DNA from 2 places in the Kitasatospora sp. NPDC085895 genome. Region 2 is predicted to be linked to the other one. Evidence: riboswitches for the same ligand, from Rfam matches in the RefSeq annotation. Region 2 holds a riboswitch; the other holds the start of a gene.

Region 1 (14,634 bases), on a different contig from region 2:
CGACGTCATCCCGCCCCGGCTCGTCCGGAACTCAACTCTGCGCCCGGACCGCCTGCTGATCCCGGTCGACCCCCACCAGGGGCTCGAACGCCACCACGTCGACCGCCTGCTCCGGCGCCCGCCCCGCACCTTCCGGCGCCCGCGTCACTGATCCACCCCGGGCGGGACGCGGGTGGCCTGGTGGTAGTACATCCGCCAGCCGCCGTCCCGGCCCCTGCGCCAGATCGAGCTGTGCCGGCTGCGGCGCCCGCCCAGCACCGCCTCGAACGTCAGGTGCACCAGCCCCGGCGCGAGCCGCACGCCCGAGATCTCCGAGGGCTCGTACCGCGGCCCGTCCTCCGAACCGCCCGGGTGGCCCGCCAGCTCCGCGAGCATCGTCGCGTACGTCCACCGCCGCCCCGACCCGCCGACCTCCACGAACCCGGGGTCGAGGAGCCGGCCGGCGAGCTCCGGCGAGGAGCGCACCCGCGGATCCATGAGCTGCAGCTCCCCCGCGATCGCCTGTTCCACCTCGTCCGCTGCACTGTCCATGGACACATCCTTCCCCCGCCCACCGCCCCCACCGCAACCGCATTCGGGGACGGCGGGGGCGGCCGCCGCTACCCGGGGGCGGCCGTCAGGGCGTGGGCAGCCAGCCGACGTGCCCGGCGAGGAGGGCGTAGCCGACGAAGGCGACGGTGTCGATCAGGGCGTGGGCGACGACCAGCGGCATCACCCGGCCCCAGCGGCGGTACAGCAGGCAGAAGACCACGCCCATGACCATGTTGCCGACGAGCCCGCCGACGCCCTGGTACAGGTGGTACGACCCGCGCAGCACCGCGCTGGTGACCACGATCGCCGGCCAGGACCAGCCCAGCTGGCCGAGCCGCCGCAGCAGGTAACCGACCACGACGACCTCTTCGAGGATCGCGTTCTGCCAGGCCGAGCCGATCAGGACGGGGATGCGCCACCAGACGTCCGGCAGGCCGGAGGGGGCGACGGTGAGGTTGAAGCCGGCGGCCTGGGCGGCGAGGTAGAGGCCGAGTCCGGTGCCGCCGATCGCGGCGGCGACCAGCGCGCCGCGCCCGAGGTCCCGCGCCTTGTCCCGGAGGTCGAAGCCGAGCACCCGCAGCGAGGTGCCCTCCCGCACCAGCAGGTAGCCGACCAGCACGACGGGCATGAGTCCGCGGGCGATGTAGTAGAGCTGCCAGGCGAGGTCGATCCAGGGCCGGCCCGGCGCGCGGGAGCCGTTGAGGGTGGCGACCTGCTGGCCGAGCGCGATCGGCTGGGTCAGCGAGTCGGCGAAGCTGATCAGGGCGGCGATGCCGCTGGCCCCGAGGGAGAGGCCGAGCACGATGAGCAGCTCGACGCCGAGCAGGCGGCGGGCCGGGGTGCCGGTCTCCGGCTCGGTCGTAACGCTGGTCACCTGGTCTCCCGCGCGGCGGCTCGCTCCCCGCGGCCGGCCGGCGCGCGGGCCCGTCGGCGCGGACGGCCTCCGGGCCGATCATCCTCGCACACGCGGATGAGGGCGCCCCGCCGCGAGCGGCCGGTGGCGGGCACCGGTCGCGGGCGGCGGGGCGCGGCCGGTCAGCCGACCGGCCAGGTGTGCACCGGTTCGCCGGTGCGCATGTACTCCACGTACCTGCGGGTCATCGCGGCGATGGCGGCGGTGCGGTCCATGCCGAAGTGCTCGCGCAGCCGGTGCACGGTGGCGGCCTGCCAGGAGGCGCCGTTGGTGCGGCGCAGGCAGCGCTGTTCGATGACGCCGAGGTAGCGGTCGCGGTCGGCGGGTTCGATGCCCCATTCGTCGAGGCCCTGGTGGGCGAGCGGGAGCAGCTCGTTCAGCACGAGCTCGGTGACGGGGGTCGGGGCGGTGCCGCCGCGGCCGGCCCGGCCGTGCCGGGGCCAGTGCAGGACGGCGTCGATGCCGTGCCGGGCCGCGGTGTGGAAGTTCTCGTCGGCGCGTTCGAAGGGCAGCCTCGTCCAGACCGGCCGGGACTGTTCGGCGAGGACGCGGACGAGCCCGTAGTAGAAGGCGGCGTTGGCGAGGACGTCGGTGACGGTGGGCCCGGCGGGCAGGCAGCGGTTCTCCACCCGGAGGTGGGCGATGCCGTCGGCGACGTCGTAGACGGGGCGGTTCCAGCGGTAGATGGTGCCGTTGTGGAGCCGCATCTCGGCGAGTTTGGGGACGCCGCCGGAGGCGAGCACCTTGACCGGGTCCTCGTCGTCGCAGATCGGCAGCAGGGCCGGGAAGTAGCGGAGGTTCTCGGCGAAGAGGTCCAGCGCGGAGTCCACCCAGCGTTCCCCGAACCAGGTGATGGGGCGCACGCCCTGCGCCTTGAGCTCCGCCGAACGGGTGTCGCAGGCCTGCTGGAAGAGCACCGGGCGGGTCTCGCGCCACAGTTCGCGGCCGAACAGGAACGGCGAGTTGGCGCCGAGCGCGACCTGGCAGGCGGAGACCGCCTGGGCCGCGTTCCACACGGGCGCGAACTTCTCCGGCGTGACCTGCAGGTGGAGTTGGAGCGAGGTGGCCGCGGCCTCCGCGACCATCGAGACCGACTCGACCGCGAGGCGCTCGACGCCCTCGATGTCCAGCGCGATGTCCTCGCCGCGGGCGGCCAGGATCTGGTCGCTGAGCAGGCTGTAGCGGTTGTTGTGCGACATGGCGTCCAGGCCGGTGTGGTCCAGGTCGAGGGTCGGCAGGATGCCGACCATGACGATCCGGGCGCCGGCGTCGGCCGCCTGCCGGTCCGCGTAGCGCAGGCAGGTGTCGACCTCCTCGCGGAGCTCCTCCAGGACGTGCCCGCCGAGCCGCCGCGGGGCGACGTTGACCTCGATGTTGAAACGGCCCAGCTCGGTCTGGAAGTCGGCCGAGGCGATGGACTCCAGCACCTGCGCGTTCCGCATGACCGGCATGCCCTGCTCGTCGGCCAGGTTGAGCTCGATCTCCAGGCCCATCATCGCTCTGGGGCGGTCGAAACGTCCCTCGCGCAGCATCCGCTCGAACACGTCCAGACAGGACTGGAGCTTGCGCCGGTACAGCTGCCGGTCGGACAGTTCAGCGCGAGTGGCCGCGACCTTCTCGCCCATGAGCGTCCTCCTCCCCTAGGTCGACCGTGCATGCATCATGCCCATCCGGAAGATCGATAGCCCGGGGTCTCGAACGCGGTGGCGAGGGCAAGAACTGACGGGACGTCAGCCACGATCGGACTTGCCGCCCCACACCGAACGTGATAAGAAGGTCACCCTGCGCACCTGTTCGAGTAGAATTCGCACTGCGCTTCCGGCCGGTTTCCCGCCGCACGACAACCTCGTGCTCGCGTGGTTCCGTGCCCGCACCGCGATCATGCCCAACCGGACACGGCCAGGTCCCGCCACGCCGGTATGCCGCACTCGCACGCCGATCTCGCACAGAGAGGCGACCCGCCATGACTCTGCAGACCCCCCAGCCACCGCCGAGCGCCCTGCGCGCCGTGCTGGCCGCCCTCGACGACGAGGGTGCGCTGAGCAAGCCCGCGGCCGCCGCGCTGCGCCATACCGCCGGCCCGCTGCTCCCCGCGCATCCGCTGGCCGTGTACGTGCTGGAGGGGTCCGCGCTGGGCACCGCGCGGCGCACCGGCTGGCGGTTCCTCATCAAGCAGGGCAGCGGCGGCGTCGTCGCGGCGGCGGAGGTGACGGAGACGGTGGCCGGGCACACCTTCTCGCACTTCGCGGCCGGCCCCTACCTCGACTCCACCGTCCGGGCGTTGCGGCAGGCCTGGCAGCTGGCCCAGGGTTCGCGGACGATCCGGCTGCCCCGGCTGCTGACGATGCCGGGGCACTACGCCACGGCGCTGTGGCTGAACGGTTCGGCGCCGGACGGCGGGGACGACCTGCTGATCCCGCTCTCCCCCGCGCCGCTCGGGGTGACGGCCCACCGGATCTACCGGGCGGGCGAGTTGCTGGCGGCGCTGGAGCGCCCGCCGCTCGGCGGCGCCGCGATGCTGCTCAGCCAGAGCTGAACCGCCGCGCGTCGGCCGGAGCGCGACCGCCGGACCGGCACCTCCGCATCACCCGGACGGGCCATCGGTTCTGACCTACCAGGGTCAGTAACCCGGTGGCCCGTCCGGCCGTTCCGGAACAGGTCGGCCGCCTGAACGGGTGATCTCCCGCGACGGGTTGTGGCTCATGTCACAAAAAGGCTGCGGGAAGGACCCGGGATGCCGACACTGGGAACCAGCGGATGTGGGGGCTTGTCCTACCCACCGGAGCGCCGGTTCACACCTGGGCCGGCGAGGATGATCCGCCGGCAGGGCGGCGCGCCACGGGGGTGCCGTGCGGCGGGGCAGGATCCGAGCGAAGCGAGGGTACGAGCTATGTGCCAGCACCGTACTGAGTGTCCTTCGGCCGAGTCGGCCGACCGCGAGGCGGCCGTACCGGTGGCCCGCCACCCCGAGCAGGGCTGGAGCCTGCTCTGCAACGGCGTCCTGCTCTTCGAGGACACCGGTGAACTGCTGCCCGACGGCCGGGTGATCGCGCCGCGGCGCCCGCTCGCCGTGGCGGCCTGACCGACCCGGCAGCACCACAGCATCCCGGCACCACCGGCCGGGAACGCCGCGAGGGCCCCGGAGGAATCGTCCTCCGGGGCCCTCGCCGTCGTGCGCTACCGGCTCAGTTGCCGTACTCGTCCAGCGGGGGGCAGGAGCAGACCAGGTTGCGGTCGCCGTAGGCGCCGTCGATCCGGCTCACCGGCGGCCAGTACTTGTCCGCGGGGTTCACGCCGGCCGGGAAGACGGCCTCCTCGCGGGTGTACGGGTGCTGCCAGTCGCCGGCCAGCTCGGCGGCGGTGTGCGGGGCGTTGCGCAGCGGGTTGTCCTCGGCGGCCCACTCGCCGGAGCCGACCTTCTCGATCTCCGCGCGGATCTGGATCATCGCCTCGCAGAAGCGGTCGATCTCGTGCAGGTCCTCGGACTCGGTGGGCTCGATCATCAGCGTGCCGGCCACCGGGAACGACATGGTCGGGGCGTGGAAGCCGTAGTCGATCAGGCGCTTGGCCACGTCGTCGACCGTCACGCCGGTCTCCTTGGTGAGCGGGCGCAGGTCGATGATGCACTCGTGCGCGACGAGGCCGCCGGGGCCGGTGTAGAGCACCGGGAAGTGCGGGGCGAGCCGCTTGGCGATGTAGTTGGCGTTCAGCACGGCCACCTGGGTGGCGCGCTTGAGGCCCTCGCCGCCCATCAGGCGGACGTACGACCAGGAGATCGGCAGGATCGCCGCCGAGCCCCAGGGGGCGGCCGAGATCGGGCCGACGCCGGTGGCCGGGCCGGCCTCCGCCTGCAGCGGGTGGTTCGGCAGGTACGGCGCGAGGTGCGCGCGGACCGCGACCGGGCCGACGCCCGGGCCGCCGCCGCCGTGCGGGATGCAGAAGGTCTTGTGCAGGTTCAGGTGCGACACGTCGGCGCCGAACTTGCCCGGCTTGGCGAGGCCGACCAGCGCGTTGAGGTTGGCGCCGTCGACGTACACCTGGCCGCCGGCCTCGTGCACCATGGCGCAGATCTCGGTGATCTCGGTCTCGTACACGCCGTGGGTGGACGGGTAGGTGACCATCAGCACCGAGAGCTGGTCGCGGTGCTGCTCGATCTTGGCCTTGAGGTCCTCGACGTCGACGTCGCCGTCGACCAGGGTCTTGACCACGACGACGCGCATGCCGGCCATCACCGCGGAGGCGGCGTTGGTGCCGTGCGCGGAGGACGGGATGAGGCAGACGTCGCGCTGGGTGTCGCCGTTGGCCAGGTGGTAGGCGCGGACGGCCAGCAGACCGGCCAGCTCGCCCTGGGAGCCGGCGTTCGGCTGGATGGAGACGGCGTCGTAGCCGGTGACCTCGACGAGCTGCTGCTCCAGGCCGTGGATCAGGCTGAGGAAGCCCTGCACCTGGTCGGCCGGGGCGAACGGGTGCAGCTGGCCGAACTCGGGCCAGGTGACCGGCTCCATCTCGGTGGTGGCGTTGAGCTTCATGGTGCACGAGCCCAGCGGGATCATGCCGCGGTCCAGCGCGTAGTCGCGGTCCGACAGGCGGCGCAGGTAGCGCAGCATGGCGGTCTCGGAGCGGTGGCTGTGGAAGACCGGGTGGGTGAGGTACTCGTCGTCGCGCAGCAGGGCGGCCGGCAGCGCGTCGGCGGTCTCGTCGAGCTCGCCGCCGGCGATGCCGAACGCGGCCCACAGCGCGGTGACGTGCTCGCGGGTGGTGGTCTCGTCGCAGGAGATCGAGACGGTGTCGGCGTCCACCTTGTGGATGTTGATGTTCGCCTCGAGGGCGGCGGCGACGACCTCGTCGGCGCGCTGCGGGACGCGGGCGGTGACGGTGTCGAAGAAGGCGCCGTGCACCAGCTCGACGCCGCCGGCGCGCAGGCCCGCGGCGAGCGCGGCGGCGTAGCGGTGGGTGCGGCGGGCGATGTCCGCGAGGCCGTCGGGGCCGTGGTACACGGCGTACATCGAGGCCATCACGGCGAGCAGCACCTGGGCGGTGCAGATGTTGCTGGTGGCCTTCTCGCGGCGGATGTGCTGCTCGCGGGTCTGCAGGGCCAGGCGGTAGGCGCGGTTGCCGTCGGAGTCGACGGAGACGCCGACCAGGCGGCCGGGCAGGTTGCGGGCGAACTCGGCGCGGACGGCGAGGTAGCCGGCGTGCGGGCCGCCGAAGCCCATCGGCACGCCGAAGCGCTGCGAGGTGCCGCAGGCGATGTCGGCGCCCATCGAGCCCGGGGACTTGAGCAGGGTGAGGGCGAGCAGGTCGGCGGCGACGGCGACGACCGCGCCGAGGCCGTGGGCCTGCTCGATGACCGGGGTGAGGTCGCGGACGGCGCCGGCGGCACCCGGGTACTGGAGCAGCACGCCGAAGACGCCGCGCTCGGCGATCTCGGCCGGGATGCCCTCGGACAGGTCGGCGACGACCACCTCGACGCCGGTCGGCTCGGCGCGGGTCTCGATGACCGCGACGGTCTGCGGCAGGGTGTCGGCGTCGATCAGGAAGACGCCGCCCTTGACCTTGGTGACGCGGCGGGCCAGCGCCATCGCCTCGGCGGCGGCGGTGCCCTCGTCGAGCAGCGAGGAGCCGGAGGTGGCGAGGCCGGTGAGGTCGGAGACCAGGGTCTGGAAGTTCAGCAGCGCCTCGAGGCGGCCCTGCGAGATCTCCGGCTGGTACGGGGTGTAGGCGGTGTACCAGGCCGGGTTCTCGAGCACGTTGCGCAGGATCACCGGCGGGGTGAAGGTGCCGTAGTAGCCGAGGCCGATCATGGAGGTGGCGACCCGGTTGCGGTCGGCCAGCTCGCGCAGCTCGGCGAGGACCTGGGCCTCGCTGCGGCCGGCGGGCAGGTCCAGCGCGGTCAGGCTGCGGATGGCCTCGGGAACGGCCGCGTCGGCCAGCTCGTCCAGCGACGCGAAGCCCACCTGGGCGAGCATCTTCTCCTGGGCGGCGGCGTCGGGGCCGATGTGGCGGGTCTCGAAGGGGCTGGCCTGCTCGAGCTCGGTGAGGTTCGGCTGGGCGTTCATGGGGGTCGAGGCCTCCTGGTCACGGACCGGCGGGGGTACGCACGCCGGTCGGCCGCCGTGGGGAGCCGGAGACGTACGAACCCGTCAGGCCTCCCCCTCTGTCATCGGTACCTGAGAGCTTCGCCGTTTCGACGCCCGAGGGCATCTCGTCGGCTTGCACCGTCGGTGAGGGTGGTGCCGACGGCTCCTGTGCCGGCGGTCCTGCCCTGCTTTCCAGAGTGACCTGGCCCATGCGGTACGGGTGCCTGAGAGATTCCGGGGAGGAGTTGCTCCTTCGGCGCCCCTTCCCCAGCTCAGCGGGGTCGGGGACTCTCCCGCGCGGGCTCGGCGGTCGCCGCCCAGGGTACCAGCGGGACCACCGGGAATGGCGGGTGCTGTGACCGGCGTCCCACCGCCGGTGGCCGGTCCGCCGGCCCCGCCTGCGGGCCCGCGGGCCGTGCCCGCCCCCCGGACGGCCGATCACCGGCCCGGACGGCCGCTCCCGGCTCGCCGGTGACCGGTCCATGGCGTTCTGTGTAGATGGCGTCTGGCCAGCTCCTCCAGCCGTCCCGACGTCCGCGGAGACACAGGAGCAGTAGGCACTGGAGGACAGCGTGCAGACCGATATCGATCCGCGAGACCTGATCGGGCACAAGGCGGTCGACCGGAACGGTGAGAAGATCGGCACGGTCGACGAGGTGTATCTCGACGACGCGACCGGTGAGCCCGAGTGGGCCGCCGTCCGCACCGGGATCTTCGGCCGGGACGCCTTCGTCCCGCTGACCACCAGCGAGTTCTCGGGCGAGGAGCTCAAGGTCCCGTACGACAAGTCGCTGGTGAAGGACTCCCCGGACTTCGGTGTGGGCCAGCACCTGTCACCCGCCCAGGAGTTGCAGCTCTACCGCTACTACGGGCTGGACACCTCCAACGGTCGGCCGGGCCCGGAGGCGGGTCCGGCGCCCGCCGAGCGCCCCGGTGACACCGAGTTCGGCGCGGTCGCGCACGCGGCGCCCGAGCAGTCCGCGGCGAACGGCCGCCCGGCGGCGAACGGCCACGGCCGGACGGACCACGCCGACGGGCAGCACGGCGGCACGCGCCACGACGGGCCCCGGCAGGAGGGGACCCGGCCGGACGGCTCCGGACCGGCCGGCTCCCGGCAGGACGGCTCGGAGAACACCATGCAGCTCCCGGTGGTGCCGGCCGGCGGCGCCGTCCGCCCACCGGCCGCGCCGACCACCGCGCCGACCGCCGCGCACCGGCCCGAGCGGCCGGAGCGGCAGCAAGGCGGCGAGGCCTCGGCGCACGGGCCGGTCGAGATCGTCTGCCGCGAGGAACGGCTGGACATCAGCACCGAGTGGCACGTGCTGGGCACCGCCCGGCTGCGCAAGTACGTCACCTCGGAGGCCGTGGAGCGCCGGGTGTCGGTGGTGCGGGAGCGGGTGCGGGTGGAGCGGGTGCCGGTGAGCGACGCCGAGCGGGCCGCGCTGAGCGACCAGGAGATCGCCGAGGCGGTCGAGGAGGTGACCCTGCGCGAGGAGCGGCCGGTGGTGCGCAAGTACCTGGCCCCGGTCGAGCGGGTGCGCCTGGTGGTGGAGCGCTACACCGAGGAGGAGCTCGTCCGCGAGGAGCTGCGGCGCGAGCAGGTCGAGGTGCACGACGGGACGGCGCGCCAGCCGTACGGCCCCCAGCCGGCCGACCGCGCGGCGGCCACGAACGCCTCCACCACGGCGACCGCCGCGGCTGCCGCGACCGGGCCCGCTCCGGCCGGGCCCGCTCCGGCCGGTGGGCAGCCGGCGCCTGCACCCGCCGCGTCGGGCCAGGCGCCCGTCCAGGTCGCGGCGCGGACGGCCGCGGCGCAGCCGGCCCGGCCGGAGCCGCTGCGCCCCGTCTGATCCTCCGACGGCAGGACGTCCCCCGGAGTCCCGGTCCGCTGCGGCGGGCCGGGACCTGCGCTTTGCCAAAGCTTCACCGATCGATATTTGACAGGCTGAAGTATCTACCTGCATCGTTACTTCAGTTCATTCACTATCGCTCGCCTGAAGCAGTGACCGGCTTCCGGCGACCCAACGGGAGGAAACCCACCGTGAGTGAGGCCCCACAGCCCGCCGCCACGGACGAGAAGCCGAGCAGTGCGCGGGTGCTCCCCGCGCTCGTGCTGGCCATGCTGGCGTTCAGCGTGGTGCAGACCGCGGTCGTGCCGATCCTGCCGTCGCTCGCCAAGGAGCTCGACGTCTCCGGCTCCAGCATCACCTGGCTGATGACCGCCAACCTGCTCTCCGCGGCCGTGCTCACGCCGCTGCTCGGCCGGTTCGGCGACCTCCGCGGCCGCAAGCCGATGCTGCTGGTCTCGCTCGCCGGCCTGGTCGCGGGCTCCGCCCTCGCGGTCGGCACCCACTCCTTCACCTGGCTGGTCGTCGCCCGCGTGCTCCAGGGCGCCGGCGGTGGCGTGCTCCCGCTCGCGATCAGCATCGTCCGCGACGAGCTGCCCAAGGCCAAGGTCACCGGCGGCGTCGCCGCCATCAGCGCCTCCATGGGCGTCGGCAGCGGCCTCGGCCTGGTCGCCACCGGCCTGCTGCTGGAGCACTGGAGCTACAAGTCGATCTTCTGGATGGGCCTGGCCTTCGGCATCATCGCCGTCGCGCTGGTCGCGATCCGCGTCCCCAAGGACCCGGTCGTCGACAAGGAGGGCGGCGCCGACCCGCTCGGCGCGCTCACCCTGGCCGGCTGGCTCTCCGCCCTGCTGATCGCCGTCAGCCAGGGCAACCACTGGGGCTGGACCTCCAACCGCACCCTCGGCCTGTTCGCCGTCGCCGCCGTGGTCGCCCTCGTCTGGATCCTCATCGAGGTCAAGGTCAGCCACCCGCTGGTCGACATGAAGATGATGTCCCGCCCGGCCGTCGCCTTCACCAACATCTCCGGCCTGCTCATGGGCTTCGGGATGTACGGCTCCTTCATGGTCATCAGCAACTTCGCGCAGACCCCGGAGAAGCTCGCCCACTACGGCTTCACCGCCACCGTGCTGCACGCCGGCATCATGCTGCTGCCGTCCGCGCTCGGCTCGATGGTCGCCGCCCCGCTCGGCGCCCTGATGATCGCCCGCCGCGGCCCCCGCCTGCCGCTCGTCGCCGGCGGTCTGCTCGGCGCCGTCGCGATGGCCTACCTCGCCGTCCGGCACAGCCACGAGATCGACATCTACCTCGCCTCCGCCGTCTTCGGCCTCGGCGTCGGCCTCGCCTACGCGGCCATGCCCGCCTACATCAACGGCGCCGTGCCCGCCGAGCAGAGCGGCATCGCCAACGGCATGAACGCGGTGCTGCGCACCGTCGGCGGCGCCGTCGGCACCGCCGTCATGGCGGCCATCCTCACCGGCGACACCATGAAGCTGCCGATCCCGATCGCCCTGCCGACCCTGACCGCCTACGAGCACGCCTACTGGACGGCCGCCGTGATGTGCGTGGTCGCCGGCCTGGTGCCGTTCGCCATCCGCCGGATCAAGGCCGCCGACCTCCCGGCCGCCACCCCGGCCGAGGCCACCCCCTCCAGCCCCGAGCTGGCCAAGACCGACGCCTGACGAGGCGTCTCCCTCGCGCCAGGGGACGAGGCGCGAGGGGGGCCGGGCCCCGTGGACGGTTGTGGGCATGCGACCGCGGACACGGCCCGGCCCCGCCGAGCGGCCCCGCACTGGGACGGTGCGGGGCCGCTCGCCATTTCCACCGGTGTCCCGGGCGGCCTTGAGAGCCGGGAGCTCAGGCCCGGCGCAGCGGCAGCGGGTCGGAGGGCTCCAGGTCCGGATCGTCGACGGCGAAGGTCCGCACCCGGCCCGGCGGGCCGTACGGCGTCTCGAAGCGCACGGTGACCCGGCCGACACCACTGCCCTGCACCCAGCCGGGACCGTGCTCGGCGTGGTGGACGTCCTGCCCGGGCAGCCAGCGGCGCAGCGCCGGCGGCACGGCCGGAGCCGTGTCGGCGGCGTCCGGCCCCCCGGCCTCCGCCGACGCCACCCCTGCCTCCGCCCCCGCTGCTGCCTCCGCCCCCGCTGCTGCCTCCGCCGCCGCTGCTGCCTCCACCTCCACCTCCGCGGCGTGCGCGGCCTGGGCGAAGAGGTCCTCCTGCGTGTAGTCGGCGAGCTGGGAGACGCCCACGCCGAGCAGCCGCACCCCGCCGGTGGTGTCGACCTGCAGGGCCAGCCGGCGGGCCGTCTCCGCGATCACGCCCTCGTCGTCGGTGGGGGCGCGGAGCGTCTCGGAGCGGGTCAGGGTGGAGAAGTCGAAGCGGCGCACCTTCAGCACCACCGTGCGGCCGGAGCGGCCCGCCGCCCGCAGCCGCTTGACGCAGCGGGCGGTGAGCTGGTCGACCTCGTACAGGATGCGGTCGCGGTCGGCGAGGTCGACCTCGAAGGTGTCCTCGACCGACACCGATTTGGCGTCGCGGTCGGGCACCACGGCCCGCTCGTCGTGGCCGACGGCCATCAGGTGGACACCGGTGCCGTGCGCCCGCCCGAGCAGGTGGACGAGCTCGGCCTCACCGGCGTCCGCGAGGTCGGCCACGGTGGTCAGGCCCGCGCGGCGCAGCGTCTGCTCGGTGGCCGGGCCGATCCCGGGCAGCGCCCGGACGGGCATCGGGCTGAGCACGGCCCGCTCCGAACCGACCTCCACCAGCACCAGGCCGTCCGGCTTGGCCCGCTCGGAGGCGATCTTCGCCATCAGCTTGGAGCCTGCGGCGCCGACGGAGGCGGTGAGGCCGGTCCGTTCGAGGATGTCGGCGCGCAGGTCCTCGGCGACCGCGAGCACCAGCTGCGCACCGGTCTCCGGGTCGGCCTCGGCGAGGGCGGGGCCGTACGGGCCGGCCTCCAGGTCGACGAAGGCCTCGTCGAGGCTCAGCGGCTCGACCAGCGGGGAGCGTTCGCGCAGCAGGGCCATGACGATGTCGCTGTTCTGGCGGTAGGCGGCGAAGCGGCCGGACAGGAAGGCGGCGTTCGGGCAGAGCCGGCGCGCCTGGGCCATCGGCATGGCCGAGTGGACGCCGAACCTGCGGGCCTCGTAGGAGGCGGTGGCGACGACGCCGCGGCCGCCGAGGCCGCCGACCACCACGGGTTTGCCGCGCAGGCTCGGCTTGGCCGCCTGCTCCACCGCGGCGAAGAAGGCGTCCATGTCGAGGTGGATGATGCTCGGCACAGTCCGCACACCGCGATCATCGCGCACGGCTGTGACAATCCGTTCGAGGCGGGCCGCCCCCGGTCCGCCGGGCCCGCGCCACGCCTCGGCGGGGTCCGCGCCCCGCGGGTCGATACAGCTACGGCTTGGCGGCGTCCGCGAGCGCGCGGGTGACCCCGGGCTCGGTCGCGCCCAGGAACTGCGGGTCGGGCCGCAGCCAGGCGTCCAGCGCCGCCTTGCCGGCCCCCGGGATCTCCCGCAGTCCGCCGTAGTACCAGGTGGTGTCGTGCGGCTCGTCCACGGCGACGGCGTACGCGTCGATGCCGGCCGCCTCGCACAGCGCCAGGGCCCGCCGCACGTGGAAGCCCTGACTGACCAGCAGGGCGTGGTCGACGCCGAACACGCGGCGGGCCCGGCTGCAGGAGTCCCAGGTGTCGAAGCCGGCGTAGTCGCCGACCACCCGGACGTCGGGCACCCCGCGGTCCGTCAGGTAGCGGCGCATGGCGTCGGTCTCGTCGTAGTCGGTGGTGCTGTTGTCCCCGGTGACCAGGATGGCCCGCACCTTGTGCTGCTGATAGAGGTTCAGCGCCGCGTCGAGCCGGTGCGCCAGGTACGGGGAGGGCTCGCCGCCGAAGAGTCCGGCGCCGAAGACCACGGCCACGGGCGCGGCCGGGGCGTCGGCCACCGTGGTGACCCGCCCGCCCTCGCCCGTCCACAGCCAGGTGCTGGGTGCGAGCCCGACGGCGCTGACGAGGACGGCGGCCTGGAACCAGCGGCGCCGACCGGTGCGGTCGCCGAGCCCGGGGATCCGCCGCAGCCGCGCCACGGCCTTGCGCAGCACCTTCACATCCTTGATCGACACATCTGGCGGGACGCCGACCGGGGCCGGTGCGGTTCCACCCCCGGGCGGGCCCCGTCGCCGCGTCGGACCGCGGTCGCCGTGTCAGACCGCGCGGTTGCGCCGCTGGGCGAGCTCGTCGGCCGGGTTGTGGCCGACCAGGGTCTCACCGGTGTCGGTGCGCTCGGCGTGCAGCCGGCCGAGGGCGGTCTCCAGCTCCTGCCAGACCGCGCCGACGGCGATGCCGAACATGCCCTGGCCGCCGCCGATCAGGTCGACGACCTGCTGCGGGCTGGTGCACTCGTAGACGGTGGCGCCGTCGCACATCAGGGTCAGGCCGGTGAGGTCGGCGGGCTCGGCCGCCTGGAGGTGGGCGACGGCGACGCGGATGTTCTGCAGCGAGACGCCGGCGTCCAGCAGCCGCTTGACGATCTTCAGCAGGAGGATGTCGCGGAAGCTGTAGAGCCGCTGCGCTCCGGCCGGGTAGGCGGTGCGGACGCTGGGCTCCAGCAGCCCGGTGCGGGCCCAGTAGTCGAGCTGACGGTACGTGATGCCGGCGGCCGCACAGGCGGTCGGCCCGCGGTACCCGACCAGGGCGGAGGTGGGCGGGATGCGCTCGATCGCGGGCTGCCCGGCCTGGACGGCGGGGAAGCGGCCCACCCGGGGCAGTTCGGGCTCGGCCGGCTCGGTCAGCGCCTCCCGGCCCCGCGCAACCGGTCCTCGGGCGGCGCGCGGCAGGTGCACGGCGCACAGGCCCCCGGCGGTGGCGTCGCCGTTACCGCTCATGCCTGCCTCCGTCCACTCGGTCCTGCGGCTCTCCCGGCGCCGGACGGCGCAGGCCGACCGGAACCTCCCTTGACGGTAGGCAGTCACCACAGGCCCGTCAACGATCGCCACGCCGGGGCTCCGGTCGGATGTCACTCCGAAGAGTGGTTTTTCGTGCCCTTAGTGTGGGTAGGAGGGGCCGCTTTTGCAAAGCGCGGTTGCAGCGCCCCGGAGCGCGCAGTACGCGCGCCGTCCGCGGGCGGCGCCGCCTCGGGCGCCGCTACTGCTGGCCGCCGCCGAAGTCCTCCGGCGAGACCTGGTCGAGGAACTCGCGGAACTTCTCGACCTCGTCCTCCTGCTCGTCCGGGATCGCGATGCCCGCCTCGGCGAGCACGT
Region 2 (14,634 bases):
GCAGCCGGTCTGCCGCCTGCCTGACGCCGTACGCACTGCTGCGGCCGGGGCCGGTGCTGCGGCCGGAGTCCCCGACCGGCACCGTCGAACCGGCCGCCGGCGAGCAGGCGGTGCTCGGCCGGGACCCGGTGCAGTCGCCGTACGCGTACCTCTTCCGGGACCTGCCCATCATGTCGGCGTGCCACCTGAGGGCCGGACTCCCGCCCGCGGACCGCGTCGGAGAGGTCGACGACCACGTCGGCGGCGAGCGCGTCGACGGCGAGGTGCGGCTCCGGCTGCACGGCACGGAAGGCGGCACCCCGCCGTCGGGCGGTTCGGTCCTTCGCCCGATCGGGTCAGGCGAAGGACTCCTGCGGGGCCGGGCCGCCGAGGGCGTTGCGCCGCTCGGGCATCGCCAGGGTGGTCATCCGCCGCCAGCCGAGGGCGCGTTCGTAGAGGTAGACGCCGTGGATGCCGGCCGCGAGCGCCGCCGACTTGGCGCGCGGCCAGCGGAGGATCGCCCCCATGTGCGCCATGACGGCGAGGCTGACGTCGCGGTAGGTGCGGATCTCGGCGTGCGCGGTCCGCTGAAGGGTGGTCAGGATCGCCCGGCCGTGGCCCTCGGCGGCGAGGCGCAGCAGCTCCTCGTGGCAGAAGGCGAGGTGGTTGTCCTCGTCGTTGGAGATCATCCGTACCGCGCGGCCGACCACCGGGTGGTCGCCGAAGACCTTCTTCAGCAGCTGCATCTGCTCGGCGGCGCGCTGCTCGGTGACCCGGCTGTGCGCGAGGTAGGTGATGACGTCCTGCTGGGTGAGCGGTTCGTCGCGCTTGAGCCTGGTGTGGGCGAGGCCGATGCCCTGGCGTTCCAGCATCATCGTGTAGTCGGTGTCGTCGGGGACGTCGACCGGTGCGAGGCCGCGCTTGTGGAGCAGGGCGTTGAAGATCCGGCCGTGCTTGTCCTCGTCGGCGCCGTGGCGGGCGATCTTGGGGGCGAGGACCTGGTCGGAGACCAGCTTGGAGATCCGCCCGTTCTCCCAGCCGCCCTGGTCCTCGCCCTTGGCGGCGATGCTGCAGAACAGCCGGAACGAGTCGTCGTTGTCGTGGATCTCCTGGAACAGGCTGCGTGCGGAGAGCATCTGGCCACCTCCCCCGGCCGCCGGGCAGGCGCCGTCGTCGATCGGATCCGAACACCGTCAGTGAACGCAGCCTCCCGGGCGCCCGCAACAGCAGGCCGGGCGGCACTGGTCCGGACGAAGGACCCGCGCCGCCCGGGGCCGCTCAGCCGCGGGTTCCGGTGGCGACCAGTGCGGCGACCGGCAGGCCCCTGGCGGCGTACGGGGCGGCCAGCCGGAGGTACTCGGTGCGGATCGCGTCGATCTCCTCGGGCGGGCGGCCCTCGACCAGGGCGGCGGTGATCACGGTGCCGCCGAGGACGTGCCGCCACCAGTCGGCCGGGTCGACCCGGTGCGTCCAGCGGACGCGGTCGACCGACACCTCGGTGAAGCCGGCGCCGGCGAGCAGGGCGGCGAGGCCGTCGGGCGAGGCGTACCGGGTGAAGGGGGCGGCGCCGGGGAGTCCGGCGGGCGGCGGGCCGCCGACTGCGCGGACGGCGTCGAAGACCAGGCCCTGTGCCCGGTTGGCGGCAAGGGTGTCCCAGCAGGAGAGGGCGAGCCGGCCGCCGGGGGCGAGCACCCGGTGGAGGTCGGCCGCGGCGGCGGGCGGGTCGGGCACGTGGTTGATCACGAAGGCGCCGACCGCCGCGTCGAACCGGCCGTCCGGGTACGGGAGTCCGGGCAGGGCCGCCCGTTCGACCCGGGCGCCGGGCAGCGCGGCCGCGGCGGCCTCGACCATCTCGGGGACGGCGTCGGTGGCGGTCACGTCGGCGCCGCGCCGCAGGGCGAGCGCGGCGAGCCGGCCGGTGCCGCAGCCGACCTCCAGCAGCCGGGTGCCGGGGCCCGCGCCGACGGCGTCGAGCAGGGCCGGGTGGGCCCCGGTGGTCATCGCGCCGAAGCCCTCGCCGTAGGTGGTGCTGCGGGCGGCCCAGCCGCGCCGTTCGAACGCGGCGAAGTCCGCCGCCCCTGCGCCGCTCACTGGACGCAGAACTCGTTGCCCTCGGGGTCGGCGAGGGTGACGTGCCTGGTGCCGGGCTCGTCGATCCGGGCGAGCACGGTGGCGCCCAGGGCGACCAGCCGGTCCACCTCGGCCTCCCGGCGCTCGGGCCCGGCGTGCAGGTCGAGGTGGAGGCGGTTCTTGACGGTCTTGGCCTCGGGGACGGCCTGGAAGAGCAGGCGCCGGCCGTGGCCGATGCCGGTGGCCGGGTCGAAGGGGTCCTCGGGGTGCCGGACGGCGGCCATCGCCTTGAAGGCCTTGCGGCCGTCGACGACCGTCCAGGCCTCGGCGGGCAGCACGCCGCCGGTGATCAGCCGCTCCACGACGGGGCTGTTGTCCTCGACGAGGTAGCCGAGGGCCTCGCCCCAGAACGCGGCCTGGCGGTGCGGGTCCGCGCAGTCCACGACGATCTTGTAGTCGAGAGTCATGCTACCGGTTATAGTGGTTACATGGACGACGCCGCAACCGGACTCGTGCTGAACCACCCCGACGGCACCTCCCACCGCTTCGACCCCGGCGCGCTCTGCCTGGAGCTGCTGCCCACCGGCGGGCCCGGCGCCCACGCCCGCTACGAGGTGCTGCACCGGCCGGCCGACCTCGCCGACTGGATCGCCGCCTGCCGGCTGGACACCGGCGAGGTCGCCGTCGACGAGGCCGGGGTTGCCGCCGCCCGGGAGCTGCGCGACGCGCTCTGGCGGCTCACCGAGGCCAGGGCCGAGGGCCTCCCCGGCGCCCCCGAGGACTACGCGGCGGTCAACCGGGCCGCCGCCGCTCCCCCGCCCGTCCCCCGGATCGGCCCCGACGGACGGCGCGCCGGACCCGCGCCCACCACCGCGGTCGCGGTGCTCTCCGCGGTCGCCCGGGACGCCGTCGAGCTGTTCACCGGCCCGTACGCCGACCGGATCCGCGTCTGCGGCGCCCACGACTGCCAACTGCACTTCGTCGACACCTCGCGGCCCGGCCGGCGGCGCTGGTGCTCGATGGAGCGCTGCGGCAACCGGCAGAAGGTCCGGGCGCTGCGCGCCCGGCAGACCGCACGGGGAGACGACTGACGCCCACCGGACCCACCCGCGACGCCGGCTGACGGATCGGCGTCCCGCGCACCCCGCCGCACCGGGCCGCGGTGACCGACGCCCTGGAACGCCTCGGCCCGGGTGCCTGGATCAGGCACCCGGGCCGGGTGGGTACTGCTCCGGACGGACCCTGCGGGTCAGCGGCCGCGCTGGGCGTGGATGCCCGGCTTGCGCGTGCCGACCGACAGGTCGTCGTTCTCCGGGAAGTGGCAGGCCACCTGGTGGCCCGGCCGCGCGGCGACGAGCGGCGGCTCCTGGGTGGCGCAGACGTCCTGCGCCTTCCAGCAGCGGGTGCGGAAGCGGCAGCCGCTCGGCGGGTTGAGCGGCGACGGCACGTCACCGGTGAGCAGGATGCGCTCGCGGCGCTCCTTGCGGCGCGGGTCCGGCGTCGGCACCGCCGACATCAGCGCGTTGGTGTACGGGTGCATCGGCACGCTGTAGAGCGAGTCGCGGTCGGCGATCTCGACGATCTTGCCGAGGTACATCACCGCGACGCGGTCCGACACGTGCCGGACGACCGAGAGGTCGTGGGCGATGATCAGGTAGGTCAGGCCCAGCTCGTTCTGCAGGTCGTCGAGGAGGTTGACCACCTGCGCCTGGATCGACACGTCGAGCGCGGAGACCGGCTCGTCCGCCACGATCATCTTCGGCTTGAGGGCCAGCGCGCGGGCGATGCCGATGCGCTGGCGCTGGCCGCCGGAGAACTCGTGCGGGTAGCGGTTGTAGTGCTCCGGGCTCAGGCCGCAGAGCTCCAGCAGCTCCTGCACGGCCTTCTTGACGCCGCCCTCGGTGGCCACCTTCTGCAGCCGGAACGGCGCGCCGACGATGGTGCCGACGGTGTGCCGCGGGTTCAGCGACGAGTACGGGTCCTGGAAGATCATCTGGATGTCCCGGCGGAGCGGGCGCATCGCCGAGACGCCGAGGTGCGTGATGTCCGTGCCCTCGAACTCGATCTTCCCGCCGGTGGGCTCGTCCAGACGGGTCACCAGGCGGCCCATGGTGGACTTGCCGCAGCCGGACTCGCCGACCACGCCGAGGGTCTCGCCGGGCCGGACCTCGAAGTCGAGGCCGTCCACGGCGCGCACGGCGCCGGCCTGGCGGCGCAGCAGCCCCTTGGTGATCGGGAAGTGCTTGGTCAGCCCGGTCACCTTGAGCAGGGGCTGACGGTCGGAGGCGGGCGCGGGTGCGGGGATCGCCGCCGTCTTCGAATCCGTCATCGGTTGTCTCCTGAGTGTGTTGCTGGCGGCCGGGTCACAGCCGGGGCGCGATCTCGTCGGCGAAGATCCGGTGCCGTTCGGCGATCGGCAGGTGGCAGGCCGCGAGGTGCCGGGGGGCGGCCTCGGCCAGCACGGGCACCTCGGAGGTGGACCGGCCGCCGGTCAGCTCGGCGTACGGGCAGCGCGGGTGGAAGGCGCAGCCGGACGGCACGTTGATCAGGCTCGGCGGGGTGCCCTTGACCGGGATCAGCCGGTCCTGGAGCTCCCGGTCGAGCCGGGGCATCGAGCCGAGCAGGCCCCAGGTGTAGGGGTGCTCGGGCGCCTCGAAGAGGGACGCGGCGGGGCCGCGCTCCACGGACTTGCCGCCGTACATCACCAGGATGTCGTCGGCCAGTTCGGCCACCACGCCGAGGTCGTGCGTGATGATGATGACGGCCGAGCCGAACTCCTTCTGCAGGTCCCGGATGAGGTCCAGGATCTGCGCCTGGACGGTGACGTCCAGGGCGGTGGTGGGCTCGTCCGCGATCAGCAGCGACGGGTCGTTGACCAGGGCCATCGCGATCATGGCGCGCTGGCGCATGCCGCCGGAGAACTCGTGCGGGTAGGCGTCCACCCGCTTGTCCGGCTGCGGGATGCCGACCCGGTCGAGCATCTCGATCGCGCGGGTGCGCGCCTGCTTCTTGGTGGCGCCCGGGTGGTGGGCCCGGTAGCCCTCGATGATCTGCGCGCCGACCGTGTAGTACGGGTGCATCGCGGTCAGCGGGTCCTGGAAGATCATCGCCATCTTCTGGCCGCGGAGCTTGCGGACCCGCTCGGGGTCGGCGGCGACGAGCTCCTCGCCGTCCAGCCAGACCTCGCCGGTGATCCGCGGGGCGCCGCGCTTGGTGCCGGTGCGGTGCAGGCCCATGATCGACAGCGAGGTGACGGACTTCCCGGAGCCGGACTCGCCGACGATGCCGAGGGTCTTGCCCTTCTCCAGGTCGAAGGTGAGGCCGTCGACCGACTTGACCAGTCCGTCCTCGGTGGGGAAGTGCACCCGCAGGTCGCGCACCGAGAGGAAGGCGGAGGGCTTGGTGGTGTTCAGGGTCTTGCTCATGCCAGCCTCACCCGAGGATCGACAACGGCGTACAGCACGTCAACCAGCAGGTTGGCGATGATGATGAAGAAGCCGGCGAAGAGCGTGACACCCATGATCACCGGGAGGTCGCTGGAGCTGACCGCGGAGACCGCCTCGTAACCCAGACCACGGAAGTTGAAGGTCGACTCGGTGAGCACCGCGCCGCCGATCAGGGCGCCCAGGTCCATGCCGAAGACGGTGAGGATCGGGGTGAGGGTGGAGCGCATGGCGTGCTTGCCGATGACCGTCCGCTCGCCGAGGCCCTTGGCCCGGGCGGTGCGGATGTAGTCCTCGCCGAGCACCTCGAGCAGGGTGGCGCGGGTGAGGCGGGCGTAGGTCGCGGCGTAGAGGAACGCCAGGGTGACCCACGGCAGCACCAGGTTCTGGAACCACGCGACCGGGTCGTCGCCCAGGTTCACGTAGTCGTGCGGGAACCAGCCGAGCTGGTAGACGAAGATCGCGCTGGCGAGCATGCCGGTGAAGTAGATCGGCAGCGAGACGCCGGCCAGGGCGGTCGTCATGGTGAAGCGGTCCAGCAGGGTGCGGCGGCGCAGCGCGGAGACGACGCCGGTCGCGGTGCCGAACACGAGCCACAGGGTGGCCGCGCCGGCGGCGAGCGAGGCGGTGACGCCCAGTCGGTCCAGCAGGACGGGCCACACCTCCTGCTCGGTCTTGAAGGAGTAACCGAAGCACGGCGCGGAGCAGTGGGTGACGTCCACGCCGGTGCTGTAGTCGCGCCCGACGAACAGGCCCTTCAGGAACAGGAAGTACTGCTCGACGATGGACTTGTCGAGGCCCATCTTGTGTCGGATACCCTCGACGGCCACCTTGTCGGCGATCTTGCCGACGTAGAGCAGCGCGGGGTCGGTCCCGGTCAGTTTCGGCACCATGAAGAAGATGCCGAAGGTGACCGCGGAGACCACCAGCAGCATGGCGACGACATTGACGAGCCGTCGGATGAGATATACGAGCACTGCGGTCGGCCCCGCCCCGGACCGGCCGCGTCCCTGTGGGGACGCCGGCCGGCCCGGGCGGAGCCTTCACCTGCCCTTCGGACTAGCTGTGCGAACTACGATTGCGGGCGGGGCAGGTCACTTGCCGTCGGAGACGCCCAGGGCCTGGAAGTCGACCTCGCCGAACGCGTCGGTGATGAAGACGTTGGTCAGGCGCGGGTTGCGGTAGTTGAGCGCCTTGTCGGCCACGATGGGCAGCCACACCGCGGTGTCGACGACCTTGTGGTTGATCTGCTTGTAGAGGTCGGCGGCCTTGGCCGGGTCCGTCTGGGCGGCGGCGTCGTCGAAGAGCTTGTCGATCGCCGGGTCAGAGGTCTCGGGGTAGTTGCTGTTGCCGTTCTTGGTGATGAAGCGGCTGTCCATCAGGGGCTGCATGTAGCCGGCGCCGTTCGGGTAGTCGGCACCCCAGCCGGCGACGATCAGGCCGTAGCCCTTCTGGTGGACGACGTCCGGCGCACCGGCGACGGAGGCGAGCAGCTTGCCGTCGTACTGGTCGACGTTCACCGTCACGTTGATGGCCTTGAGGGCGGTCTGCAGCGCGACGGCCGAGTTGACCTCCTTGGCCTTGTTGCCGCGGACGGCGATCGTGGTGGTGAAGCCGTCGGCCTTGCCGCACTCCTTGAGCTCGGCCTTGGCCTTCTCCAGGTCGGCCTTGCCGTCGGTCAGGCCGAACGGGTCGTACTCGTCCGAGCCGAGGATGTTCGGGGGCAGCATGTTGCCGTAGGTGGAACCGGCCACCGAACCGCCGCGGGCGGTCTGCAGCGCGGTCGGGTCGGCCGCGTACAGCACGGCCTTGCGGCAGTGGATGTTGTCGAAGGGGGCGACCTTCTGGTTCAGCGCGATGAAGCGGATGAAGCCGTTGTACGGGTCGTCCGTGTTGGCCTTCAGCTTCTCGTCCTGCAGGACCTTGACCTGGGCGGCCTGGGAGAGACCGGTCTGGCCGAAGTCGATGTCGACGGAGCCGGCCAGCAGGCGGGCGTCCATGTCGTCGGCGTTCGAGGTGACGGTCAGCTTGACGGTGTCCGGCAGCGCCTTGCGGAACGGGTCGGTGGCCGGGTCCCAGTTCTCGTTGCGGACCAGCTCGTAGCCCTTGCCCGGCTCGACCTTGGCGAACTTGTAGGGGCCGGAGGAGACCGGCTTGTCGCCGTACTTCGCGCCGGTGTCCAGCTTCTGCGGGACGGGGGCGGCGGAGCCCATCGCGAGCAGGTACGGGAAGGAGGAGTCCGCCTTCGCCAGCTTGAAGACGATGGTGGTGTCGGTCGGGGTCTCGACCGACTTCAGACCCAGCTTGTTGGGGTCGGTGTCGGTGTAGGGGCCCTTGTAGTTCTGGCCCTGGTCCAGGGACTGGATCAGGTAGGTCGGGCCGCCGGAGACGACGTCCTGCGCGAAGATGCGCTCGATGCCGTACTTGATGTCCTTCGAGGTGATCGGCGAGCCGTCCTCGAACTTCAGACCCTGCTTCAGGTGGAAGGTGTAGGTCTTGCCGTCGGAGGACACGGCCGGCTGGTTCGCCGCCAGGTCCGGGACGAGCTTGAGGCCTTCCTTGCCCGGCTTGGCGTCGTAGGCCAGGAGGGTGCGGGCGTAGTAGCGCTCGAAGTTCCACACCGAGGCGTAGTAGGCGCGGCCCGGGTCGAGCGAGTCGACGTCGGTGCTCGTCCAGAGGTTGAGCGTGCCGCCCTTCTTGTCGGAGGGGTTCAGCACCTTGTCAACCGCGGCGTTGAAGCCGGCCGAGCCCTTGCTCGCGCTGTCGCTCGTGCCACCGCCCTTGGTGCCGCCGCAGGCCGCGGTGGTCAGGGCGAGCGCAGCCACGAGGGAAGCTGCGGCAAGTGTCCTGTTGCGCTTCATGGGTACGGAGTCCTCCTGGTGATGTGCGGGCACGAACGGTCCGCCGGGGGTGGGCAGGCTGAGAGGGACCTGCCTGGTATGTGGGGGGAGAGGGAGGGCTAGTTGCCCTTGGGGTCGAGCGCGTCCCGGAGGCCGTCGCCGAAGAGGTTGAACGCGAGCACCGTGACGAAGATCGCGAGACCGGGGACGACCATGTAGGTCGGGTCGGCCTGGTAGATCCGGGTCGCCTCGGAGAGCATCTGTCCCCAGGAGGGCGTCGGCGGCTTCACGCCGGCGCCCAGGAAGCTGAGCGCCGCCTCGCTGAGGATGTTGGTGGGGATGATCAGCGTCGTGTAGACGAGGATCGGGGCGACCAGGTTCGGCAGCAGCTCGCGGAAGAGGATGTGGATGCTGCCGGCGCCGAGGCTGCGGGCGGCGTCCACGAACTCCCGCTCGCGCAGCGACAGCGCCTGGCCGCGGACGATGCGGCCGATGTACGGCCAGCCGAAGAAGCCGATGACCAGGACCAGGATGCCCATGCGCAGGGCGGTGCCGCCGAGGCCGAGCAGCGAGTTCGGCATGACCGAGACGAGCGCGATGGAGAACAGCAGCTGCGGGAAGGCCAGCAGCACGTCCATCACCCGGCTGATCGCCGCGTCGACCCAGCCGCCGAAGTAGCCGGCCGCGGCGCCGAGCACGACGCCGATCAGGACGGACACGCCGGCCGCGAGGAAGGCCACGGTGAGCGAGATCTGGGCGCCGTAGAGGATCCGGCTGAAGACGTCGCGGCCGAACGTCGGGTCGACGCCGAGCAGGAAGTCGCCGCTCATGCCGCCGAACGCGCCCCTGGGGAGGCCGAGGTCCGGGTTGATCTGGTCCGGGTGGGGCTCGTCGACCGGGTGGCCGAACAGCGCCGTCAGCACCGGCGCGAAGATCGCGGCGAGGATCAGCAGGAGCACCACGGTGCCGCCCGCGAGGGCGACCTTGTCACGCTTCAGCCGGTCCCAGGCGATCCGGCCCGGAGAGCGGCCCTGGATGCGCTTGGCCGGGGCGGCAGGTGCGGCCTCGGGCCGGGCAGAGCCGGTGGTCTCGGTGGGTGTGGTCATGAGTCAGTTCGTTCCCCTCGCCGACGGTGGCCGGCCCACGGCCCGGTCCGGCGGGGCGACCCGGGCCCGATCAGGGCCCGGACCCCGGTGCGGTCCGGAGTTCGCGACAGGTGCGGTGCAGAGCGGTGCGGTGGTTCCGTACGCCGGTGCGGCGGTGCAGAGTTCGTTTTCGGGGTGCCGGAGCCTGCCGTCCGGGCACGGGGCCGGGGCGGCGGATCACGGCGTTTGCGGGGGTACTGCGGGTCCTGCGTGGTGCCGGAGTGCGCGGCATGCACATCGCGCGGTTCGGCGTCGCCAGGGCGCGATCACCTTTGTGGGGATCGGCTCGCGCACTGGCCGTGGGCAGCACTCTCTGTCATCGGGGAGAGGTTCCGCCAGAGGGGGCAACCGAAGGATGCCTAACTGTGATCTGTCGGCATGCAGCCCGTTGTGACCGCGAATACGCCTCTTCACACGGCTGAAACAAGCCTGTCAAGACGGGTACTGACGGAAGCCCGCCAACGGCGGGAAACCGCCACCACCTGGGCATGACCCGCCACTGGCGGACGGCCGCCACAAGGACGGGTAAAGGGGAGGGAAAGGGAAAGGATCAGCGGCCGGGATAGCCCGGCCACGGCTGCTGGGGCCACGGCTGCGGACCCGGCGCCGATTGCGGAGAGTAACCGTAGGGCGGGTAGGGGGCCGCGCCCTGCGGGTGCCCGAACTGGGTGTCGCGGTCGAAGAACGGGCGGGCGTTCGCCCGCATCCACATCGCGACCGGATCGAACTCGTCCGCCATCGCGACCGTCGACACCGCCAGCCCCTCCGGGGCGAGCTGCGCGGCCCGCTGTACCAGGGCGCGGGCGGCCTCCACCGACGGCGGAGAGTTGTCGTACAGGTCCAGGCCGACGGCCAGGTACGCCTCGCCCAGCGCGGGCTGCACCCACGCCTGGCGCAGCGAGCGCAGCGGACGGGTCTGCACGGCCTGCTGCTCCAGCAGCCCGTAGAACTGCGGCGCGTTCAACCGCGGCTCGGAGATCCGCAGCGGACCGGCCGGCAGCCGGTCCAGGCCGACCGCGATGCGTCTCAGGTCGGCCCAGGGGACGCCGACGCCGCCGCCCGGGGCGTGCGGGTTCAGCCACAGGCCCCAGCGGGTGCGGAAGAGCGCGGCGGCGATCTCCTGGCCGGAGATCACCTCGTGGGCGCGGGCCCAGCCGCTGGCGGCGAGCTGCTCGGCCGAGGTGACGGCGGGGGCGTAGCCGTGCCCGCCGATGTCCATGTTCCCGTACTGGGCGTCCGGGCTGCCGGGCGTGCCGTGCCAGAGCAGCATCCAGACCTGCCCCTGGGCGAGCGCCCGCAGCAGGTTCTCGTACGCGTCGTAGCGCTCCGGGACGACCGCGCCGAGGGCGCGCTCGATGGCGCCCGGGTCACCGCCGGGCGGTGCCACGGGTGCCTGGCCCCACGGGCCCGGCCCGCCGCCTGCCGCTGCCGCGCTCATGCGCCCGCCTCGCTCCGCTCGCTCACGTCGCCGTGCCCCGTCTTGTTCCGTCTTCCGCCGCTCGTGCCCACTGCCGGGCAGCACCCTATTGCGCGCGGCCGACAGGCGTCATGCCGCATACCCCCTCGTGATACCCCCGGGCGGCGCCGGTGTCCCGCCGGCAGGCGCCCGGGCCGGCCGGACCGGCGGTCACGCCCGGACGTAGAAGGGCGCCACGCAGGTCAGCAGCCACTCGACGACGGGGTCGTCGGCCATGTCCAGCAGCACCAGGTGGACGCCCCACGGCGGCGGCGCGGTTCCGAGCGCGCGGCCGAGCGCCTCGTTGACCTGCACCGGATCGGCCGGCCCGGCCGGGTCGAGCTGGATCCCGACGTACAGCTGCGGGGCGTCCGCCTCCACCCGGGCGAGCGCCCGACGGGCCGTCAGCACGCCGGGCAGCCGGGACAGTTCGGAGGTGGCCGCGGCGAGGAAGGCGTACGGCTCCTGGTGCGGCTCGGGCTCGCGCAGCGCCACCGAGGCGCCCTCGGCGACCTCGCCGGGGGTGCGGTCGCCCTGCGGTCCGCGGCGGAGCTCGCCGACGCCCTCCGGCGGCACCGGGATGCCCACCGGCGCCTCCGGGTTGACGGCGATGCCGATGCCGAGCGGCAGCCCGCGGGCGAACTCCCACACCGGTGCGATCGCGAACGCCATGCCCGGGGCGTGCTGCAGGAACTGCTCCTGCGAGGAGAACACCGGCACGTAGGGGGTGCCGGCGAGTTCGATGGTCGGCAGGTCCAGCGAGGTGCCCTGCGGGTCGGCGCCGGCCGGCAGCGGGATCCACACCTGGCTGCGGGCGAGCACCTCGATCACCCGGGGCGTGGCGCCGGGGTCGCCGAGCGCGGCGGTGAGCACCTGCTCCAGTTCGTTGGACGGCCAGGTGCCGCCCTCCGGCGCCGTGCCGGGTGCGGCCCACGCCTGTGCCTCGCCCGCCGGATACCCCATGTACGGCCCCTTCGCTCGTCCCCTGCACAGAGCCTAGCGGGCCGCCCCCTCTCCCATCAGGCCCGGCGGCATGCCATGATGAGCGCGCTCGACCCTCCAAGTTCATACTGGCCGCTCGAACCCGCGCGGGAGAGTCCGGAACGCCCCCAGGGGCGAGGCCGGCGCCGAAGGAGCAAGTCCTCCCCGGAATCTCTCAGGCACCCATACCGCACGGGCGAGGCACATCTGGAAAGTGGACACGGCCGCGCCGTGCGCCCACCCACGGTGCAAGCCGCCATCCTTGAGGTGGCGGTGAACCTCTCAGGTTGTTGACGACAGACGGGGAGACTCCATCCGCCGTCCTGCCCGTTTCCGGGCGGGAGGGTCGCCCGTGTGCCCGCAGAGCAGCCAAGGAGTCCTGCCGTCATGTCCCTCCGCCTCACCGCGCTCGACGCGCTGCACCGCTCGCTCGGTGCCACCATGACCGACTTCGCCGGCTGGGACATGCCGCTGCGCTACGGCAGCGAGCGCGAGGAGCACCTCGCCGTCCGCACGAAGGCCGGTCTGTTCGACCTCTCGCACATGGGCGAGATCACCGTCTCCGGCCCGCAGGCCGGCGAGATGCTGGACCACGCGCTGGTCGGCTTCATCTCGGCGCTGGGCGTGCTGCGCGCCCGCTACACCATGATCTGCCGCGAGGACGGCGGCATCCTCGACGACCTGATCGTCTACCGCACCGCGGAGGACGAGTACATGGTGGTCGCGAACGCCTCCAACGCCCAGGTGGTGCTGGACGCGCTGACCGAGCGCGCCGAGGGCTTCGACGCCGTCGTCCGCGACGACCGCGACGCCTACGCGCTGATCGCCGTCCAGGGCCCGGAGGCGAACGGCATCCTCGCCTCGCTGACCGACGCCGACCTGCCCGGCCTGAAGTACTACGCGCTGCTGCCCGCGACCGTCGCCGGCAAGCAGGTCTGGCTCGCCCGTACGGGCTACACCGGCGAGGACGGTTTCGAGGTCTTCTGCGCCCCGGCCGACGCCGAGCACCTGTGGTCGGCGCTGACCGCGGCCGGTGCCGACAAGGGCCTGGTGCCGTGCGGCCTGTCCTGCCGCGACACGCTGCGCCTGGAGGCGGGCATGCCGCTGTACGGCCACGAGCTGTCCACCGACCTGACCCCGTTCGACGCCGGTCTCGGCCGCGTGGTGCGCTTCGACAAGACCACCAACGAGGGCGCCTTCGTCGGCCGCAAGGCCCTGGAGCAGGCGGCCGCCGAGGCCGAGTCCGCACCGCCGCGCAAGCTGGTCGGCCTGGTCTCCGAGGGCAAGCGGGTGCCGCGCGCCGAGTACGCGGTGGTCGACGCCGAGGGCGACCCGATCGGCCGGATCACCTCGGGCGCGCCCTCCCCCACCCTCGGCAAGCCGATCGCCATCGCCTACGTGGACGCGGCGCACGCCGCGCCCGGCACCGCCGTCGCGGTCGACGTGCGCGGCAAGGCCGAGCCGGTCGAGGTCGTGGCGCTGCCGTTCTACAAGCGCGCCCGCTGAGCGCCCCCGCCGCTCCCAGCACCGTCCTGAACCGTCCTGCCCGGGGCGGTCCGCTCAGCGGACGGCCACGCCCCTCCCTCTTGCGATCCTGGAGAATGACGCCATGAGCAACCCCACGCACCTGCAGTACACCAAGGAGCACGAGTGGCTGACCGCCGCCGTGGACGGGGTGTCGACGATCGGCATCACCGCGCACGCGGCCGACGCCCTCGGCGACATCGTCTACGTCCAGCTCCCGGAGGTCGGTGACGGCGTCACCGCCGGTGAGACCTGTGGCGAGCTCGAGTCCACCAAGTCGGTCAGCGACCTGTTCTCGCCCGTCACCGGCGAGGTCGTGGAGGTCAACCAGGCCGTCCTCGACGACAACGCCCTGGTGAACAGCTCCCCGTTCGAGGATGGCTGGCTGTTCAAGGTCCGCGTCGAGGCGACCGACGAGCTGCTCGACGCCGAGGCGTACACCGCGTTCATCGGCGGCTGACCGCCCGCCCAACGGGGCGGCCGCAGTGCGGCGGCCGCCCCGCTCCAGCCCTTCGCTCCACGGGGAGACCCCACCTCATGACGGTTCTGAACCAGTCCCTGCACGCGCTCGACCCGGAGATCGCGGCCGCGGTCGACGCCGAGCTGCACCGCCAGCAGACCACCCTCGAAATGATCGCCTCCGAGAACTTCGCCCCGGTGGCGGTCATGGAGGCCCAGGGTTCGGTCCTGACCAACAAGTACGCCGAGGGCTACCCCGGCAAGCGCTACTACGGCGGCTGCGAGCACGTCGACGTCGCCGAGCAGATCGCCATCGACCGGGTGAAGGCGCTGTTCGGGGCGGAGCACGCCAACGTCCAGCCGCACTCCGGTGCGCAGGCGAACGCCGCCGCGATGTTCGCGCTGATCCAGCCGGGCGACACCATCCTGGGCCTGAACCTGGCGCACGGCGGCCACCTGACCCACGGCATGAAGATCAACTTCTCCGGCAAGCTCTACAACGTGGCCGCGTACCACGTCGACGAGAAGACCGGTCAGGTCGACATGGCCGAGGTCGAGCGCCTCGCCAAGGAGCACCAGCCCAAGCTGATCATCGCCGGCTGGTCCGCCTACCCGCGCCAGCTGGACTTCGCCGAGTTCCGCCGCATCGCGGACGAGGTCGGCGCGCTGCTCATGGTCGACATGGCGCACTTCGCCGGCCTGGTCGCCGCGGGCCTGCACCCCTCGCCCGTGCCGTA

The links. Region 2 has a riboswitch for glycine ahead of gcvT (glycine cleavage system aminomethyltransferase GcvT). Riboswitches for the same ligand answer to the same signal wherever they lie in the genome.
Region 1: another riboswitch for glycine. It lies ahead of gcvP (aminomethyl-transferring glycine dehydrogenase); the one in region 2 lies ahead of gcvT (glycine cleavage system aminomethyltransferase GcvT).

Annotation. Positions count from the first base shown of each region.
Region 1 covers NZ_JBFBJY010000030.1:8,583-23,216, reverse strand. Annotated here, with positions in the region: gene AB0442_RS19865 (HAD domain-containing protein) at 1-151, shown strand, start outside; gene AB0442_RS19860 (nuclear transport factor 2 family protein) at 145-531, opposite strand; gene AB0442_RS19855 (CPBP family intramembrane glutamic endopeptidase) at 617-1,405, opposite strand; gene AB0442_RS19850 (glutamate-cysteine ligase family protein) at 1,567-3,069, opposite strand; gene AB0442_RS19845 (hypothetical protein) at 3,408-3,980, shown strand; gene AB0442_RS19840 (DUF5999 family protein) at 4,335-4,526, shown strand; gene gcvP (aminomethyl-transferring glycine dehydrogenase) at 4,630-7,503, opposite strand; glycine riboswitch at 7,727-7,830, opposite strand; gene AB0442_RS19830 (DUF2382 domain-containing protein) at 8,097-9,374, shown strand; gene AB0442_RS19825 (MFS transporter) at 9,566-11,053, shown strand; gene AB0442_RS19820 (DNA polymerase IV) at 11,229-12,665, opposite strand; gene AB0442_RS19815 (ElyC/SanA/YdcF family protein) at 12,775-13,452, opposite strand; gene AB0442_RS19810 (MerR family transcriptional regulator) at 13,579-14,259, opposite strand; gene AB0442_RS19805 (bifunctional nuclease family protein) at 14,519-14,634, opposite strand, start outside.
Region 2 covers NZ_JBFBJY010000027.1:34,164-48,797, reverse strand. Annotated here, with positions in the region: gene AB0442_RS18855 (ferritin-like domain-containing protein) at 336-1,115, opposite strand; gene AB0442_RS18850 (class I SAM-dependent methyltransferase) at 1,258-2,070, opposite strand; gene AB0442_RS18845 (VOC family protein) at 2,067-2,516, opposite strand; gene AB0442_RS18840 (CGNR zinc finger domain-containing protein) at 2,538-3,140, shown strand; gene AB0442_RS18835 (dipeptide ABC transporter ATP-binding protein) at 3,299-4,378, opposite strand; gene AB0442_RS18830 (ABC transporter ATP-binding protein) at 4,413-5,474, opposite strand; gene AB0442_RS18825 (ABC transporter permease) at 5,471-6,469, opposite strand; gene AB0442_RS18820 (ABC transporter substrate-binding protein) at 6,587-8,353, opposite strand; gene AB0442_RS18815 (ABC transporter permease) at 8,452-9,438, opposite strand; gene AB0442_RS18810 (enhanced serine sensitivity protein SseB C-terminal domain-containing protein) at 10,028-10,915, opposite strand; gene AB0442_RS18805 (enhanced serine sensitivity protein SseB) at 11,105-11,896, opposite strand; glycine riboswitch at 12,013-12,115, shown strand; gene gcvT (glycine cleavage system aminomethyltransferase GcvT) at 12,302-13,420, shown strand; gene gcvH (glycine cleavage system protein GcvH) at 13,524-13,898, shown strand; gene glyA (serine hydroxymethyltransferase) at 13,976-14,634, shown strand, end outside.